DNA from 3 places in the Streptomyces tremellae genome. Region 3 is predicted to be linked to each of the others. Evidence: riboswitches for the same ligand, from Rfam matches in the RefSeq annotation. Region 3 holds a riboswitch; each other region holds the start of a gene.

Region 1 (5,847 bases), on a different contig from region 3:
CGATGGGGTTCTCGCCGAAGCCGCGCGGCGGCTGGATCAGGATCAGCAGATTGCCGTACCGCAGCGCCGCGAGGACGATGTCGCCCTCGGGGTTGTGCGTGCGGTCCACGAACATCTCACCCGGCGCCTGCCCCCAGTGCTCCTCCACCGACTCCCGCAGCTCGGCGGGGAGTTCGGCGAACCAGCGGCGGTAGTCGGCGGCCGGGACGCGCACCGGGTTGCGTGCGAGCTGCTCCTCGGTGAGCCACTCCTGGTCGTGGCCGCCGGCCTCGATGAGCGCGCGGATCAGCTCGTCGCCGTCGCCCGAGACGAGGCCCGGGACGGCGGGCAGGGCACCGGTCGCGGGAGCGCCCTCCGCGGGCGGCGCGGCCGGGCCGAAGTCGTACCCCTCGGCGACGAGGCGGCGCAGCAGCGCGACGGCGCTCGCCGGGGTGTCGAGGCCCACGGCGTTGCCGATGCGGGAGTGCTTCGTCGGGTACGCGGAGAGCACCAGCGCGAGGCGCTTGTCCGCAGGGGGTATGTGGCGCAGCCGCGCGTGACGGACCGCGATCCCGGCGACGCGGGCGGCGCGCTCCGGGTCGGCGACGTACGAAGGCAGACCGTCCTCGTCGATCTCCTTGAACGAGAACGGCACGGTGATCAGCCGCCCGTCGAACTCCGGCACCGCGATCTGCCCGGCCGCGTCCAGCGGCGAGAGCCCCTCGTCGTTGGCCTCCCAGTCGGCGCGCGAGCCCGTCAGGCACAGCGCCTGGAGGATCGGGACGCCGAGCGCGGCCAGCGCGCCCGCGTCCCACGACTCGTCGTCCTCGCCCGCCGAGGCCCCGGCAGGGCGGGTGCCGCCCGCCGCGAGGACCGTCGTGACCAGCGCGTCCGCCGCGCCGAGCGCGTCGAGCAGCTCGGGCTCAGGGGTGCGGAGCGACGCCACGTACAGCGGCAGCGGCCGGCCGCCCGCCGCCTCGATCGCCGAGCACAGGGCGTCCACGAAACCGGTGTTGCCGCTCATGTGGTGCGCGCGGTAGTAGAGCACCGCGACGAGCGGCCCCGTCGCGCCTGGCGCGGCATCGCGCTCCAGGTGCCCCCAGGTCGGGGCGGGCGCGGGCGGCTCGAAGCCGTGCCCGGTGAGCAGCACGGTGTCGGAGAGGAAGCGGGCCAGCTGGTCGAGGTTGGCGGGGCCGCCGTGCGCGAGGTAGGCGTGCGCCTCGGCCGCGATGCCGATGGGGACCGTCGACGCCTCCATCAGCTGCGCGTCGGGGGCCTGCTCGCCGGTGAGGACGACCAGCGGCACGCCGCTCGCCCGCAGCGCGTCGATCCCCTCCTGCCAGGCGCGCACCCCGCCGAGCAGCCGCACGACGACGAGGTCCGCACCGTCGAGCAGCCCCGGCAGGTCGTCGAGCGGCAGCCGCGCCGGGTTGGCGAACCTGAACGGCACGGGCGCGCCCGCCGCGTGCGCGGCACGGGCCGAGAGCAGATCGGTGTCGGACGTCGACAGGAGCAGCAGCATGCGGCGGCTCGCCTTCCTCGGGGTCCGCGCCCCGGGCAGTGGGAGGACGGCGGGAGTTCCTGACTCACCCGGAGAGTGCCGGGCTCACAGTGGCGGGACCGTGCCGGATTCTCACCGGCCTTCCTCCCAGACGCCGTCGCTGGTCCCTCGATAGTAAGCGGTGCTGGTCGGAGTGGGGAGAGCGCATGGCCGCCGGGGGCACGGGGCGGGGCGGGCGCCCGGCGGGGCGTGGTGTGTGCGGGCGGTGGGTGGCCCAGGTGGGGCTGGGTATGCTCGCCGCCGTGTCGACAGCCATGCCACCAAAGGGAACGCACCGGGATGAATCCCCCGTGCGTGACCGCGGCGACGCCTGCCCCGGGGCGCTGCGGCTGCACGCCGCCGACGACGGCAGGCTGGCCCGTCTGCGGCTGCCCGGCGGGCTGCTGACGGCACGTCAGGCCGAAGTGGTCGCCGACGCGGCCGAGCTGCTCGGGGACGGGCACCTCGACCTCACCTCACGCGGAAACGTTCAGCTGCGGGGCCTCGCGGAGTCCTGCGCCGCGCCTCTCGCCGCCCGGCTGCACGCGGCGGGCCTGCTGCCCTCCGAGCGGCACGAGCGCGCCCGCAACATCGTCGCGTCCCCGCTCGCCGGGGAGGACGAACTCCCCTTCGCTGACGTGCGGTTGTGGGTGCGCGAGCTGGACGCGCTGGTCTGCGCGAGCGACCGGGCGGCGGACCTGTCGGGACGGTTCCTCTTCGCGCTCGACGACGGGCGGGGCGACGTGGCGACGCTCGGCGCCGATGTGACGTTGCTCGCAGAGCCCGGGGCCGGGAGCGCCGTGCTGCTCGTCGGGCCGGGACGGCTGCGCGTACGGGCCGCCGACGCGCCGCGCGCCGCACTGCTCGCGGCCGAGGCGTTCCGTACGGCAGCCGCCGGCTCCGGTGCCTGGCGCGTACACGAACTGCCGGGGGACGGCGCCGCGCGCCTCGCCGCCGTGCTGCGCGACGCGCTCGGCGCGGGCGGCGTGCGCGCGGAGCACGTACCGGACCCTTACGCCCCGCCGCGCGGCGGCCCGCCCGCGCTCGGCACGGTCCGCGCGCCGGGCGGGGAGCGCGCCGCCGTCTGCGTACAGCCGCCGCTCGGGCGGCTCACCGCCGCGCAGTGGCGGCTGCTCGCGGGCGCGGGCGACGGCCTGCGGGTCACGCCCTGGCGGAGCCTCGTCGTGCCGGGCCTCACGCCCACCGCGGCCGACGTGCTGCTCGGACGGGCCGCTGCCGCGGGCCTCGTGACCAGCGCGGACTCGCCCTGGACCCGCGTCGGCGCGTGCACCGGCAGGCCCGGCTGCGCGAAGTCGCTCGCGGACGTACGGGCCGACGCGGCGGCTGCCGCGGCCGGCCCCAGGGCGCGCCTGCCCGTCTACTTCTCCGGCTGCGCGCGCCGCTGCGGCCACCCGCGCGGCCCGCACCTCGACAAGGTGGCCACGGGGGACGGCACGTACGCGACGACCACGGTCACGGACGCGGCCCCCTCGACGGGCCCCGGCCCGGACCCGGGCCCGGACCCCGCCCCGGCCCGGCGGCACCCGCGCCGAGACCCAGGCACTCCAGACACCCCAGGCACTCCAGACACTCCAGACACCCCCACGACGACAACGGTGACGAGATGACGACGACCACTGGCTTCGCCTACGAGAAGGACGGCTCCGAGATCTACCGCCGCTCCTTCGCCACCATCCGCGCCGAGGCGGACCTGAGCGGTCTGCCCGCGGACGTGGCCCAGGTCGTCGTCCGCATGATCCACGCGTGCGGCATGGTCGACCTGGTCGCCGACGTCGCCCACAGCGCCGGCGTGGTCGCCCGCGCACGCGCCGCCCTGCGCGCGGGCGCGCCGATCCTCTGCGACGCGCAGATGGTCGCGAGCGGCGTCACCCGCAGGCGGCTGCCCGCAGGCAACGAGGTGGTGTGCACTCTCGGCGACCCGGCCGTCCCCGCGCTCGCCGCCGAGCTGGGCACCACCCGCAGCGCCGCCGCGCTCGAACTGTGGCGTGACCGCCTCGACGGCGCGGTCGTCGCCGTCGGCAACGCGCCGACCGCGCTGTTCCGGCTGCTCGAAATGGTCGAGCAGGGCGCGCCCCGCCCGGCCGCCGTGATCGGCGTACCGGTCGGCTTCATCGGCGCTGCCGAGTCCAAGGACGCGCTCGCCGCGCACCCCGCCGCCCTCGACCACCTGGTCGTACGCGGCAGGCGCGGCGGCAGCGCCATCGCCGCAGCCGCGCTCAACGCGATCGCGAGCGAGGACGAGCGATGAGCGAGGGCGAGACGGGCACGGCCGCGCGCCCGGGGGCCGGGGACGCGTCGGCGGCGCGGACGGAGCCCGTCCCGGCCGCGGGCGGGACGGCCGACCGGCAGGCCGGCAGGCTGTACGGCGTCGGGCTCGGGCCGGGCGACCCGGAGCTGCTGACCGTGCGCGCGGTGCGCGCGATCGCGGAGGCCGACGTCGTCGCGTACCACAGCGCCGGGCACGGCAGGTCCATCGCGCGCGCCATCGCCGCCCCGCACCTGCGGCCCGACCACATCGAGGAGGCGCTCGTCTACCCGGTCACGACCGGCACGACCGACCACCCGGGCGGGTACCGCGGCGCCATCGACGCCTTCTACGAGGAGGCCGCGGCGCGGCTCGCCGCGCACCTGGACGCCGGGCGCACCGTCGCGGTGCTCGCCGAGGGCGACCCCCTCTTCTACGGCTCGTACATGCACATGCACAAGCGCCTCGCGCACCGCTACCCGACCGAGGTCGTACCGGGCGTGACCTCGGTGAGCGCGGCGGCCGCGCGGCTGGGGACACCGCTGGTCGAGGGCGAGGAGGTGCTGACGGTCCTGCCGGGCACGCTCCCCGAGGAGGAGCTCGCGGCCCGCCTCTCGGCCGCGGACTCCGCGGTCGTGATGAAGCTCGGCCGCACCTTCCCCGCCGTGCGGCGGGCGGTCGAGCGGGCCGGCCGGCTCGACGACGCGCGGTACGTGGAGCGCGCCACCATGCCGGGCGAGCGCACCGGCGCGCTCGCGGACGCCGACCCGGAGACGGTGCCGTACTTCGCGGTGACGGTGCTGCCGAGCCGCGTGGCCGCGCAGGACGGCCCGGGGCGCGAGGCGCCGCGGCACGGGCGCGGCGGGGTCGTGGTCGTCGGCACCGGGCCCGCGGGCCCCCTCTGGCTCACCCCCGAGGCCCGCGGCGAACTGGCGGCGGCCGACGACCTGGTGGGCTACGCGACGTACCTGGCCCGGGTGCCGGAGCGCCCAGGCCAGCGGCGCCACGCCTCCGACAACAAGGTCGAGTCCGAGCGCGCCGACTTCGCCCTCGACCTCGCGCGCCGCGGCCACCGCGTCGCCGTCGTCTCCTCGGGCGATCCCGGGGTGTTCGCCATGGCGACCGCGGTCCTCGAAGTCGCGTCGGCCGACCCGTACAAGGACGTGCCGGTACGGATCGTGCCCGGTGTCACCGCGGCCAACGCGGCCGCCGCGCGCGCCGGCGCGCCGCTCGGCCACGACTACGCGGTGATCTCGCTCTCCGACCGGCTCAAGCCGTGGGAGGTGGTCGCGGCCCGGCTGCACGCCGCGGCCTCCGCGGACCTCGCGATGGCCCTGTACAACCCCGGTTCCAGGTCCCGCACCTGGCAGGTCGGCAAGGCCCGCGAACTCCTCCTCGAACACCGCGCCCCCGACACCCCGGTCGTCCTCGCGCGGGACGTGGGCGGCCCCGAGGAGCGTGTCCGCATCGTCCGCCTCACCGACCTCGACCCGGCCCAGGTCGACATGCGGACGGTCCTGCTGATCGGCTCGTCCCAGACGGTCGCCGCACACCGCGCGGGCGGCGAGGTCGCCTGGACGCCCCGGAGGTACCCGGAGGGCGGGTGAGGCCCGCGGGCATGCGCGTTGCCCGCGGGCCGCGTGCGGGCCTCTCCCACCGGACCGCGCGCGGCGCGCTCCCGCTGGACCGCGTGCGGCTCCACCGGGCGCGACGCAGGGAGCACGCGCGGCCCTACCGCACCCGGCGCAGCGCCCAGGCCGTCGCGGCCTCGACCGTGTCGGCCGTCTCGACGCCCTCGGGTGTCGCCGGGCGGGTGACGACGACCACGGGGAGGCCGGCCTCGCGGGCGGCCGTCAGCTTGGGCGCGGTGGCGGCGCCGCCGCTGTCCTTGGTGACGAGGACGTCGATCGCGTACCGCCGCAGCACCTCGCGCTCGCCCTCCAGGGTGAAGGGGCCGCGGGCGAGGAGGACGTCGAGCCGCGGCGGGACGGGCGGCTCCGGCGGGTCCACGGACCGTACGAGGAACCGCGGCCGGTCCAGGTGCGCGAACGCGCCGAGCCCC
Region 2 (5,847 bases), on a different contig from region 3:
CACCGCGCTGGCCGAGGTCTACGGGGTCCACCTGGCGCAGGCCGAGGAGACCATCGAGACCTCGCTCGCCACGCCCCGCGAGGCCGGGCTGCTCGGCACGGACGTGGGCCTGCCGATGCTGATGCTGTCCCGCCACTCCCTGGACGAGGGGGGCGAGGCGGTCGAGTGGGTGCGGTCCGTGTACCGGGGCGACCGCTACAAGTTCGTGGCGCGGCTGCACCGGCCGGTGGGCTGAGGACGGCGCGCCCCGCAAGCGGCCCGGAGCCCCCGCGCCGGGCCGTCTGCGATCGAGACGGCGGGCCCGCGCGGGTCCGCGCCTGAAAACGAGTGCCGAACCGGACCGGCGCGGGCCACTCGTGCGACCGGCTTGCAGCGCCGTTGACATCACCGTTTCCGTTCCGATACGCGGACAGGGGGTGACGCAACGCTTATACCGCGCTTAGATTGCCCCCGCATTACCAGGTGATCAAGCGAGGGGACGCAGCCGATGCCCGATGTTCCTCAGGAGCACGAATCCGCGGCGGGCGGCACGAGACCGCCCACCGTCACCCCGCTGCGCGTGGTCATCGGGGTGTGCCTGGTCATCCCGTTCGTCGCGATGCTCTGGGTCGGCTCGTACGCCAGGGTCGACCCGACCTTCATCGGCATCCCGTTCTTCTACTGGTACCAGTTGCTGTGGGTGCTGATCACCACGGCGCTGACGGTGGTCGCCCACAAGCTCTGGCAGCACGACCAGCGCTCGCGGGCCGCGGCCCGCGCCGCGCGTGAGGGAGGTGCCGCGCGATGAACGGCGGCGGTGTCAACGGCGTCGCGCTCGGCGTCTTCATCTTCTTCTTCCTCGCCGTGACCGTGATGGGCTTCCTCGCGGCCCGGTGGCGCCGGGCGGCCAACGAGCACAGCCTCGACGAATGGGGCCTGGGCGGGCGGTCGTTCGGCACCTGGGTGACGTGGTTCCTGCTCGGCGGCGACCTGTACACCGCGTACACGTTCGTCGCGGTGCCCGCGGCGATCTACGCGGCGGGCGCCTCCGGCTTCTTCGCGGTGCCGTACACGATCCTCGTCTACCCGCTGATCTTCACGTTCCTGCCGCGCCTGTGGTCGGTCTCGCACCGGCACGGGTACGTCACGCCCTCCGACTTCGTCCGCGGCCGCTTCGGCTCCCGCGGCCTGTCGCTCGCGATCGCGGTCACCGGCATCCTCGCGACGATGCCGTACATCGCGCTCCAGCTCGTCGGCATCCAGGCCGTGCTGGACGTGATGGGCGTAGGCGGCCAGAACGGCAACTGGTTCGTCAAGGACCTGCCGCTGTTCATCGCCTTCCTGGTGCTCGCGGCGTACACGTACGTGTCCGGGCTGCGCGCGCCCGCGCTGATCGCGTTCGTCAAGGACGGCCTGATCTACATCGTCATCCTCGTGGCGATCATCTACATCCCGATCAGGCTCGGCGGCTTCGACGACATCTTCGCGAAGGCAGCGCACGCGTTCGCGAAGATCTCCCCGGCAACCGGCAAGCCCAAGGGCTCGCTCGCCCCGCCGCCCACCGGGCAGTGGGGGTACGCCACGCTCGCGCTCGGCTCCGCGCTCGCGCTGTTCATGTACCCGCACTCCATCACGGCGACCCTGTCGAGCCGCAGCCGCGAGGTGATCCGCCGCAACACCACGATCCTGCCGCTGTACTCGCTGATGCTGGGGCTGCTCGCCATCCTCGGCTTCATGGCGATCGCGGCCGGGATCAAGGTGTCCAACGGACAGTTGGCGATCCCGACGCTGTTCGCGCAGATGTTCCCGAGCTGGTTCGCGGGGGTGGCGTTCGCGGCGATCGGCATCGGCGCGCTGGTGCCCGCGGCGATCATGTCGATCGCGGCGGCGAACCTCTTCACCCGCAACATCTACCGTGACTTCATCAAGCCGGACGCCACGCCCGAGCAGGAGACCCGCGTCTCCAAGCTCGTCTCCCTGCTGGTGAAGGTCGGCGCGCTGGTCTTCGTGCTCGGCATGGACCAGACGGTGGCGATCAACTTCCAGCTGCTCGGCGGCATCTGGATCCTCCAGACCATGCCCGCCATCGTCAGCGGCCTGTTCACCCGCTGGTTCCACCGCTGGGCGCTGCTGGCCGGCTGGGCCGCCGGTATGGTCTACGGCACGCTCGCCGCGTACGGCGTCGCGAGCCCGACGCAGAAGCACTTCGGCGGCTCGTCGGCCGAGATCCCCGGCATCGGGCAGATCGGCTACATCGGCATGACGGCGTTCGTGCTGAACGTCCTGGTCTCCGTCGTCCTGACCTTCGTCTTCCGCGCCTTCAAGGCCCCCGAGGGCACCGACGAGACGCGCCCGGGCGACTACACCGCGGACGCGGGCGACAAGGACGTCGAGGTGGAACTCCCCCCGGCCCCCGTCAACTGACCCGCCCCCACGGGCCGCCGCCTCTTACCGGGCGGTGGCCCGTCGCCGTCCACGGGCCCGGGGTCAGTGCACCCAGTCCTTGAGCGGCTCGGTGTCGAGCGTGATCCCGACGGGCTCCGGCAGGGTGATTTCCTTGCCGAACGGCACCACGCGCACGCTCTCGTACCGCACGCCGTCGGGCTCGCTGTGCACGCGGACCTCCGCGTTGTCCCGATCGACCAACAGGTACACCGGGATGCCCGCCTGGGCGTAGGCCGCCGGCTTCTCGACCCGGTCGCGGGCGTTGGTATCGTCGTCGTACGACGTGACCTCAAGGGCCATGGGAACGGCGCCCTCCGGCTCCGCCCACTCACCACGGCCGAGGAGCGCACCGCTCTCCGTGAGCACACCGTCCGGCCTGGCCCGGCCCCTGCGGTACTGCTGCACCTTGAGCCCCTGCTCCGGATACAGCCACAGCTCAGGCCTGGCCTGGATGCAGATACGGGTCAGCCACTCGATGATCCGCCCGTGCTCCGGGTCCGGCCCTGTCTTGCTCCTGATCTTCCCGTCGAAGAGTCCGAATCGGATGCCGGTCAAGTGCTCCACCAACACCTCGGCGGCCTCCTCGAACTCCTCCGGCACAATCTCGCGCCCGTCGCTCACAGCGGTCACGGGAAGCGCCTCCTTCTAGTCCCGAACGATATCCCAAGCAGCCGACACCGGACCCTCAGAACGCCACACGCCACAACATCTAGTGGTCGTTGCGCCGGGTGCGCCCAGATGTATGCTCATGGCGCTGCCGACGCAGGGGAACCCGGTGAGAGTCCGGGACTGTCCCGCAACGGTGTGCGCGGTGCGTCCGCGCGAGTCCGAGTACCTGACGGCAGCCGCCCCGGCGCGGTGCCGGGGCTGCCAGGACGTCCGGGTCTCGTGGAGTGGACCGGTGGACGCGGTGGTGCCGCCCGCCCTGCCCAGGGGCCGGTGCCCTCACCGCCGTTCCCCGCCCCGCGCGGACCGGCCAAGTGAGGGAGAGCCTCCAGCGTGACCATCGCACCCCCGGAACCCGTTTCGGCCGAACTGCTGCGGATTCTCACGGACCTCACCGCCGACCTGCCCGGCGTCGAGCCAGGCAGGGTGGCCGCCGCAGCGCTGCGCGGCCGCAGCGCCCACGCGGACGCGGCCGAGCTGCGCGACCTCGCGACCGAGGCCGCCGCAGGCCTGATCTCCGAGGACCCCGCGTACAGCAGGCTCGCCGCCCGGCTGCTGGCCCGCGCCGTGGCCGAGGAGGCGGCGGGCGAGGGCGCCGTGTCGTTCTCCGCGTCGATCGCCGTCGGGCACCGCGAGGGGCTGATCGCCGACCGCACCGCCGCGTTCACGGCCGCGCACCGGGCCGCCCTCGACGCGCTGGTGGACCCGGCGGCCGACGACGGCTTCGAGTACTTCGGCCTGCGGACCGTGTACACGCGCTACGTGCTGCGCCACCCGACGACCCGCCGGGTCATCGAGACGCCGCAGTACTTCCTGCTGCGGGTGGCGGCCGGGCTCGCGAGGGACACCTCGGACGCCTCGCTGGCCGAGGTCGCCGACCTGTACCGGCTGATGTCGCGCCGCGCGTACCTGCCCTCCTCCCCCACCCTGTTCAACTCGGGCACCCGCCACCCGCAGATGTCCTCCTGCTACCTGCTGGACTCGCCGCTGGACGAGCTGGACTCGATCTACGCCCGCTACCACCAGGTCGCGCGGCTCTCGAAGCACTCGGGCGGCATCGGCCTGCCGTTCTCGCGGGTGCGGGCACGCGGCTCGCTGATCCGGGGCACCAACGGGCTCTCCAACGGGATCGTGCCGTTCCTGCGCACCCTGGACGCCTCCGTCGCCGCCGTGAACCAGGGCGGCCGCCGCAAGGGTGCCGCCGCCGTGTACCTGGAGACCTGGCACGCCGACATCGAGGAGTTCCTCGAACTGCGCGACAACACCGGCGAGGAGGCCCGCCGCACCCACAACCTGAACCTCGCGCACTGGATCCCCGACGAGTTCATGCGCCGGGTCGCCGCCGACGAGGAGTGGTCGCTGTTCTCGCCGTCCGACGTGCCCGAGCTCACCGACCTGTGGGGCGAGCGGTTCGACGCCGCGTACCGGGCCGCCGAGGCGGCCGGCCTCGCCCGCACCACGCTGCCCGCGCGCGAGCTGTACGGGCGGATGATGCGCACCCTCGCGCAGACCGGCAACGGCTGGATGACCTTCAAGGACACCGCGAACCGCACGGCCAACCAGACCGCCGGGCCCGGTCGGGTCATCCACTCGTCGAACCTGTGCACCGAGATCCTGGAGGTCACGGACGACTCCGAGACCGCCGTGTGCAACCTCGGCTCGGTCAACCTGGGCGCGTTCACCGCCGCGGGCCCTTACGGCGGGGTGGACACCGCGCTCGACTGGGAGCGGCTCGACGCGGCCGTCCGCGTCGCGGTGCGCTTCCTCGACCGGGTCGTGGACCGCAACTTCTACCCGACCGGGGAGGCCGGGCGCTCCAACTCCCGCTGGCGGCCGGTCGCGCTGGGCGTGATGGGCCTCCAGGACGTGTTCTTCGCGCTGCGGTTGCCCTTCGACTCCGCGCAGGCGCGCGAGCTGTCGACCCGGATCGCCGAGCGCGTCATGCTCACCGCGTACGAGACCTCCTGCGACCTCGCGGCGGAGGACGGGCCGCTGCCCGCCTGGCGCGAGACGCGGGCCGCGCGCGGCGTGCTCCACCCCGACCACTACGAGGTGGAGCACCACTGGCCCGAGCGGTGGGAGGCGCTGCGCGCCAGGATCGCGACGACCGGCATGCGCAACGCGCTGCTCCTCGCGATCGCGCCGACCGCGACCATCGCGTCGATCGCGGGCGCCTACGAGTGCATCGAGCCGCAGGTCTCCAACCTCTTCAAGCGCGAGACGCTGTCGGGGGAGTTCCTCCAGGTCAACCCGTACCTGGTGGCGGACCTCAAGCGGCTCGGGCTGTGGGACGAGCAGACCAGGGAGGCGCTGCGCGAGGCGAACGGCTCGGTGGCGGGCCTCGAACGGGCGCCCGCGGAGCTGCGCGCCCTGTACCGCACCGCGTGGGAGCTGCCGCAGCGCGCGCTGATCGACCTGGCCGCGGCCCGCACGCCCTACCTCGACCAGGCCCAGTCGCTCAACCTGTTCCTGGAGACGCCGACCATCGGGAAGCTCAGCTCGATGTACGCGTACGCCTGGCGGCAGGGCCTCAAGACCACCTACTACCTGCGCTCGCGTCCCGCCACCCGGATCGCGCGCGCCGCGGCGGGCCGCAGCGCGGCCGCCGCGCCCGCAGACGGCGACGCCGTCGCCTGCTCCCTGGAAAACCCCGAGTCCTGTGAGGCCTGCCAGTGAACCCGCCCACCGCACCCGAGACCGACACCCCGACCGGGCCCACGAAGACCACGGAGGCCGCTCGCAGGGGCAACCTCCTCG
Region 3 (5,847 bases):
GCGGGGCGGTCGGCGGCGCGCAGCGGCAGCGTCTCGCGCAGCGCGGGCTCGTCCACCTGGATCACCCCGGTACCGGCCGCCTCCAGGTCGTTCACCTCGTCGCGCAGCGCGAGCGCCACCTGCCGCGCCGTCTCCCCGAGCGGCTGGTCGTCACGGACGAAGGACCAGGCGAGCATGGTGACGGGACCGGTCAGCATGCCCTTGACCGGACGGTCGGTGAGGGACTGCGCGTACGCCGTCCAGCGCACCGTCATCGGCCCGGGGCGTGCGATGTCGCCCGCGAGGATCGGCGGACGCACGCAGCGGGTGCCGTACGACTGGACCCAGCCGTGCCGGGTGGCGAGGTAGCCGGTGAGCTGCTCGGCGAAGTACTGCACCATGTCGTTGCGTTCGGGCTCGCCGTGCACCAGCACGTCGAGTCCCGTCTTCTCCTGGAAGGAGATCACGTCCCGGATCTCGGCCCTGATCCGCTCCTCGTACTCCTCGGTACCGATCCGACCCGAGCGCAGGTCGGCGCGCGCCGCCCGCAGTTCGCCGGTCTGCGGGAAGGAGCCGATCGTGGTCGTCGGCAGCAGCGGCAGGCCGAGCCGTGCGCGCTGCGCGGCGGCCCGCTCCGGGTAGGGCAGAAAGCGGCGGGTCCCGGCCTCGGTGACGGCTGCGGCGCGGGCGCGGACGGCCGGGTCGCGGGTGACGGGCGAGGCGGCGCGGGAGGCCAGCGCCGCCCGGTTCACGGCGAGTTCGGCGGCGATCGCGTCCGTGCCCCGCGCCAGGCCCCGCGCGAGGGCGGCGACCTCCGCGGTCTTCTGCCGCGCGAAGGCGAGCCAGCGCAGGATCTGCGGGTCGATGTCGCGCTCGGCCGCCGTGTCCAGCGGGACGTGCAGCAGGGAGCAGGACGCCGACACGTCGACCCGGTCGGCGAGTCCCAGGAGTGTGCCGAGCGTGCTGAGGGACTTCTCCAGGTCGTTCACCCAGATGTTGCGGCCGTCGACGACGCCCGCCACGAGCCGCTTGCCCGGCAGGCCGCCGACGGCGGCGAGCGCGTCCAGGTTGGCGGCCGCCGGCCCGGTGAAGTCGAGCGCGAGGCCCTCGACGGGCGAAGCCGCCAGTACGGGCAGGGCGTCGCCCAGCCGGTCGAAGTAGGAGGCCACGAGCAGCCGCGGCCGGTCGGCGAGGGCGCCCAGGTCGCGGTAGGCGCGCGCGGTGGCGTTCAGCTCCGCAGGGGTGCGGTCCTGGACCAGGGCGGGCTCGTCCAGTTGCACCCACTCGGCACCCGCCGCGCGCAGGTCGGCGAGCACCTCCGCGTAGACGGGCAGCAGCCGGTCGAGCAGGGTCAGCGGGTCGAAGCTGGCCGCGACCCCCGGCGCGGGCTTCGACAGCAGCAGATAGGTGACGGGGCCGACCAGGACAGGCCGGGCGGCGAGGCCGAGTGCGAGCGCCTCGCGGACCTCGGCGACCTGCTTGGCCGAGTCGGCCAAGAAGGCGGTGTCGGGGCCCAACTCGGGTACGAGGTAGTGGTAGTTGGTGTCGAACCACTTGGTCATTTCGAGCGGCGCGACGTCCTGCGTGCCACGGGCCATGGCGAAGTAGCCGTCCAGCGGGTCGGCGGCCACGGCGGCCCGGTGCCGCGCGGGGACCGCGCCGACCATGACGGTCGTGTCGAGCATGTGGTCGTAGTACGAGAAGTCGCCCGTGGGCACCTCGTCGAGGCCGGCGGCCGCCAGGTTGCGCCAGTTGGCGCGGCGCAGTCCCGCGGCGGTGGCGCGGAGGGCGGCGGCGTCCACGCGGCCCTTCCAGTACCCCTCGATCGCCTTCTTGAGCTCGCGGCCCTGCCCCTGCCTCGGGTAGCCGTACACGGTGGCCCGTGCCGCCGCGGCTGTGGTCTCGCTGGTCACGGAGTTCTCCTTCGAGAGACGTTTCCCTGGGATCCCGGGGTCTCGTGGTGAGGAGAGGGGTGACGCAACCCGCGGCACGGCCCGCGAGGCGCGGCCGTCCGCCGGTGGTGCACGCCGACCCGCCCACGAGGTCACCGGTGTTCCGTGCGCGTGGGGTACGCGTACGGGCAGTGGCAGGTCTTCGGACTCGCGGGCGTGTCCTCGTCGTCTCCGACGCGGATTCCTACTGGCCGTCGCTTCCCAGACCCCTGTCGCGGGGCCCAGTGCGTATGACGGCGGTCGTTCCCGCTCACCGCTGCGGGGCAGTCCCGGATTCCCACCGGGTTCCCTCTTGCGACGCCACCGCCTGGCGGACGGGGCGAACCAGCTGCGCCACCCACCCTACGGGCCCGCGCGGCCTCCGTGCCAGGCCATCCGGATTCCGGTACGCGCCCGCTGCTTCCTGGTGGAGAGCGGGCACCCTGGATGGGGTGCGCGTGCCTCCGCGGGCGGAGCGGGCATGCGCCGGGCGACTTCCTCAGGGCCCGGCGCGCCGCGGCGGAGGCGTGCTCGCCCACGGGGTGTACAGCCCCGCTGCGACGTGGTGAACCCGGAAAGGACCGGCATGTTTCATCTTGACCACCTCTGCCTGGGCGTACGCGAGTTGGACGACGGCGTGCGCCGGGTGCGGGAGGAGACGGGGCTCGCACACTACGACGGGGGCGTCTTCCCCTTCGGCCTCGCCAACACGATCTTCCCCCTCGGCGGGGACGTCTACCTGGAGGTCGAGGCGGTGACGGCTCCCGCGGCCGAGCGCGGCGAGGGGGCCGCCGCCTGGTTCGACCGGGCCGTCGCGGACGGCGACCGGTGGATGTTCTGGAGCCTGCGGGCCGACAGCCCCGAGGAACTGGCCGCGGTCGCGCGGCGGCTCGGCGGCGAGGTGACGCGGACGGCGGGCCGCGTCCAGCCCGACGGCACCCAGCGCGTCATCACCACCGCGCCCGGCACCGACGGTGCGATCGCGGGGTGGCGGCGGGGGCTGCCGAACTGGTTCTACCGCGACGACCCCGCCACCCATCCGGACCGCGGCGCGGTGGAGCGCGGCGACCGAGGGGCGGCGGTGACCCGGCTTGAGGTCAGCGCCGACGCCGGGGAACTGCGCGAGCACATCGGTGCCGAGACCTTCGAGCGGTTGCCGCTGGTGCTCGTGCCCGGCCGGCCGGGCGTGCACGCCGCCACGGTGCGCACCGCGTCGGGGCGCGAGGTGACGCTGCGCAGGGACCCGGCCGACCTGTAGCACCGCAGGACCACCTCACCACGGAACGGGCGCGACCCGGCCGGCACCGCACGCACCGTCCCGGCCGGGCGGAGCACCGCGCCCGCGCGGCGTCACAGGCCGCGCAGGGCCTCCTCGACCGCGGCGCGGGGGACCGCCCCCTCGCGCAGGACGGCAGGTCCAAAGCCGCCGGTGAACGCGACGATGGTGGAGGGCAGCGTCCCGCTCGGTCCGCCGTCGAGATACGCGCGGACGCGGTCCCCGAGCTGGGCCCTGGCCTCCTCGCACGTGGTCGCGGGCGGCCGGCCCGTGAGGTTGGCGCTCGACTGGGCGACCGGCCCCGCGGCGCGCAGCAGGGCGAGGGCCACCGGGTGGGCGGGCATACGGACCATGACCGTCCCTCCGGTGTTCCCCAGTTCGAGGGCGAGAGCGGGGGCCGCGGGCAGGACGAGTGAGAGCGCCCCTGGCCAGAACGCCTCGGCCAGCCGCCGCGCGTCCGGCGGCATGGAGCCGACCAGTGTCTCCGCAGCCGCGACGTCGGCCACCAGGACGGAGGCGGGTTTGTCGGCGTCGCGCCCCTTGGCGGACAGCAGGGCCTTGACCGCGCCCGGGTCGAAGGGGTCGGCGCCGACGCCGTAGACGGTGTCGGTCGGGAAGACGATCAGCGCCCCGGCCCGCAGCGCCTCCGTGGCGTGGGAGACACCGGTCTTCAGGGCTTCTGGGGTCCGGCAGTCGTGGACCTGCGTGGTGTACGGCACGCGGGCGATGCTAGCCGTCCGGCGCTTCGGCGGAGCGGGCGGCTCGGGGCGCCCGTCGTGCCCGTCCACGGCACCAGGCGGGTCAGCCGGGTGGGGGTGCAGCGGAACGCCGTGAGGCGCTCGGTGACGTCCCCGCCGCTGTCGAGCACGGCCCCGGGCCGGGCCCCGAGCCGCGCGTACCCGTCGAGCGCGACGACCCCCACGGGGAGCGCCGCGCCTACCGGGCCCCGGCCGCATACGCGCAGTCGAACCTTGACAACCTGCTGTTCACGCTGGAGCTCCGGCGCAGGCTCGACGCGGCGGGCCGTCCGGTGCGCGCCCTCGCCGCCCACCCCGGCGCCGTGTCCACCGGGCTCAACCGGCGCCTCGGCCCGGTGCTCGGCGCGGTGGCGGCCGCGGAGGACAAGGCATTCGACACCGCCTGGCTCACCGGGGAGACGCGGCGCAGGCTGCGCGCCCTGAACGACATCGCGGCCCGACGCGGGCAGGGCCTGGCGCAGCTCGCGCTCGCCTGGGCCCTGCGCGACCCGCGGGTCACCTCCCTGGTGATCGGCGCCTCCCGGGTCGGGCAGCTGGAGCAGAACGTCGCGGCCCTCGACCGGCTCGACTTCAGTGAGGCCGCGCTCGCGGAGATCGACGAGCACGCCGTCTTCGAGGGCAGTGTGGACCTGTGGCAGCGGACCCGCAGGGGCAGCCTCGGCTGAGCGCGCCGTACGGTGAGCCGTCAGAGGCCGGGTTCACGCGCCGGTACGGGCTGGGCTCAGCGGCCCGCGAGGACACAGTCGCCGCAGACCGCGGCGGCCCGGTCGGTGCCTGGCAGGGCGCGGTAGATGAGGCAGCAACTGCGCCTGCGAAACGGCGCGGCTCCGCCGGAGTCCTCGAACGTGCCGCGCAGGGCGGGGTGTTCGAGGAACACGCGGGCCGTGCGGGCGGCCAGGTCCCCCGCGTGGGGGAGTGCGGCGACGAGCGCGGCGCGTGCGCCGTTCACCGCCGAGGCCGCGTTCCCCCACAGGGTCCTGCGCGGTACGCGGAGCCCGGCGACGGCCTCGGTGAGGGGAGCGACAAGGCCGTCGAGCACCGGCGCGGCGCTCTCGGGCACCGCGCCGCCCCGGCCCGCAAGGCTCGCGCGGGGCAGCGACAGCGGGAACGCCCCGCCAGGCACCGGGATCCAGTAGAGCCCGGACAGCGTGGGCACGCGCGGCGTGCAGCCCAGGGCGGCGAGGGCGAAGAAGGGGGAGAGGACCCGCGCCACCAGGCCCAGATGGGCCACGGACGCGGCCACCCGCCGCTCGACGCCGTCGGCGGGCTGCCCCGCCGCCCCCGCGAGGTGCGCGCGCACCTCGTCGATCCGCCGCGGCAGGACGGCGGGATCGGTGACGACCTCGGAGAGCGGCCGCCACGGCCGGCCGGGCGGCGGGCCGTCCGCGCCGTGGGCCGCGACGGCGAAGAACGGGCCCGCGGCCGTGAGCGCGTCGAGCGCCGCGGCCCCGGGGTCCGGGCCCGTCATGCCCCCGCGGCCGGCTCCACGCGGCCCGCGGCTCGCGCCGGGCCGCGTTCGGGCGCTGCCGACCCGGCGAGCAGCCGCTCCGCCATGGGCGCGAACACGAGCCCGAGAGCGCCCCACAGGATGAGCTGCGCGGCGACCGAGTAGAAGCGGAAGGAGAACAGGGTGTCGGCCGGGAAGCCCGGATAGACGATCCTGCCCTCCGCGTCGGTCAGCGGCAGCGGCGTCTCCGTGGCGTGGTGGCCGAACTCCTGCACGTTGGCACTCAGTTCGCCGAGCGACGGCAGCAGCGCCATCACCACGCCGATCACCACCGCGTAGGCGAGGGCGGCGAGCAGCGTGGCGTTCCAGTTGCCGAACCGCCCGGCGAGGCGCCTGCCGAGCCAGACGGCCAGGACGAGGAGCACGATCGAGGCACCCACCATGACCAGGTACAGG

The links. A riboswitch is a leader RNA that binds a small molecule or an ion and turns the genes downstream of it on or off. The one in region 3 is predicted to bind cobalamin.
Region 1: another riboswitch for cobalamin. It lies ahead of cobN (cobaltochelatase subunit CobN); the one in region 3 lies ahead of metE (5-methyltetrahydropteroyltriglutamate--homocysteine S-methyltransferase).
Region 2: another riboswitch for cobalamin. It lies ahead of ABEA77_RS21380 (ribonucleoside-diphosphate reductase subunit alpha); the one in region 3 lies ahead of metE (5-methyltetrahydropteroyltriglutamate--homocysteine S-methyltransferase).

Annotation. Positions count from the first base shown of each region.
Region 1 covers NZ_BAABEP010000050.1:8,518-14,364, forward strand. Annotated here, with positions in the region: gene cobN (cobaltochelatase subunit CobN) at 1-1,501, opposite strand, end outside; cobalamin riboswitch at 1,533-1,654, opposite strand; gene cobG (precorrin-3B synthase) at 1,771-3,147, shown strand; gene ABEA77_RS26025 (precorrin-8X methylmutase) at 3,144-3,788, shown strand; gene ABEA77_RS26030 (precorrin-2 C(20)-methyltransferase) at 3,785-5,392, shown strand; gene ABEA77_RS26035 (cobalt-precorrin-6A reductase) at 5,517-5,847, opposite strand, start outside.
Region 2 covers NZ_BAABEP010000033.1:5,515-11,361, reverse strand. Annotated here, with positions in the region: gene ABEA77_RS21400 (GntR family transcriptional regulator) at 1-235, shown strand, start outside; gene ABEA77_RS21395 (DUF3311 domain-containing protein) at 488-787, shown strand; gene mctP (monocarboxylate uptake permease MctP) at 784-2,403, shown strand; gene ABEA77_RS21385 (Uma2 family endonuclease) at 2,467-3,054, opposite strand; adenosylcobalamin-variant (AdoCbl-variant) riboswitch at 3,179-3,269, shown strand; gene ABEA77_RS21380 (ribonucleoside-diphosphate reductase subunit alpha) at 3,424-5,766, shown strand.
Region 3 covers NZ_BAABEP010000005.1:97,232-103,078, forward strand. Annotated here, with positions in the region: gene metE (5-methyltetrahydropteroyltriglutamate--homocysteine S-methyltransferase) at 1-1,892, opposite strand, end outside; cobalamin riboswitch at 2,048-2,251, opposite strand; gene ABEA77_RS06340 (VOC family protein) at 2,497-3,168, shown strand; gene ABEA77_RS06345 (L-threonylcarbamoyladenylate synthase) at 3,261-3,905, opposite strand; partial or broken gene ABEA77_RS06350 (aldo/keto reductase) at 4,298-4,609, shown strand; gene ABEA77_RS06355 ((2Fe-2S)-binding protein) at 4,666-5,412, opposite strand; gene ABEA77_RS06360 (CbtA family protein) at 5,409-5,847, opposite strand, start outside.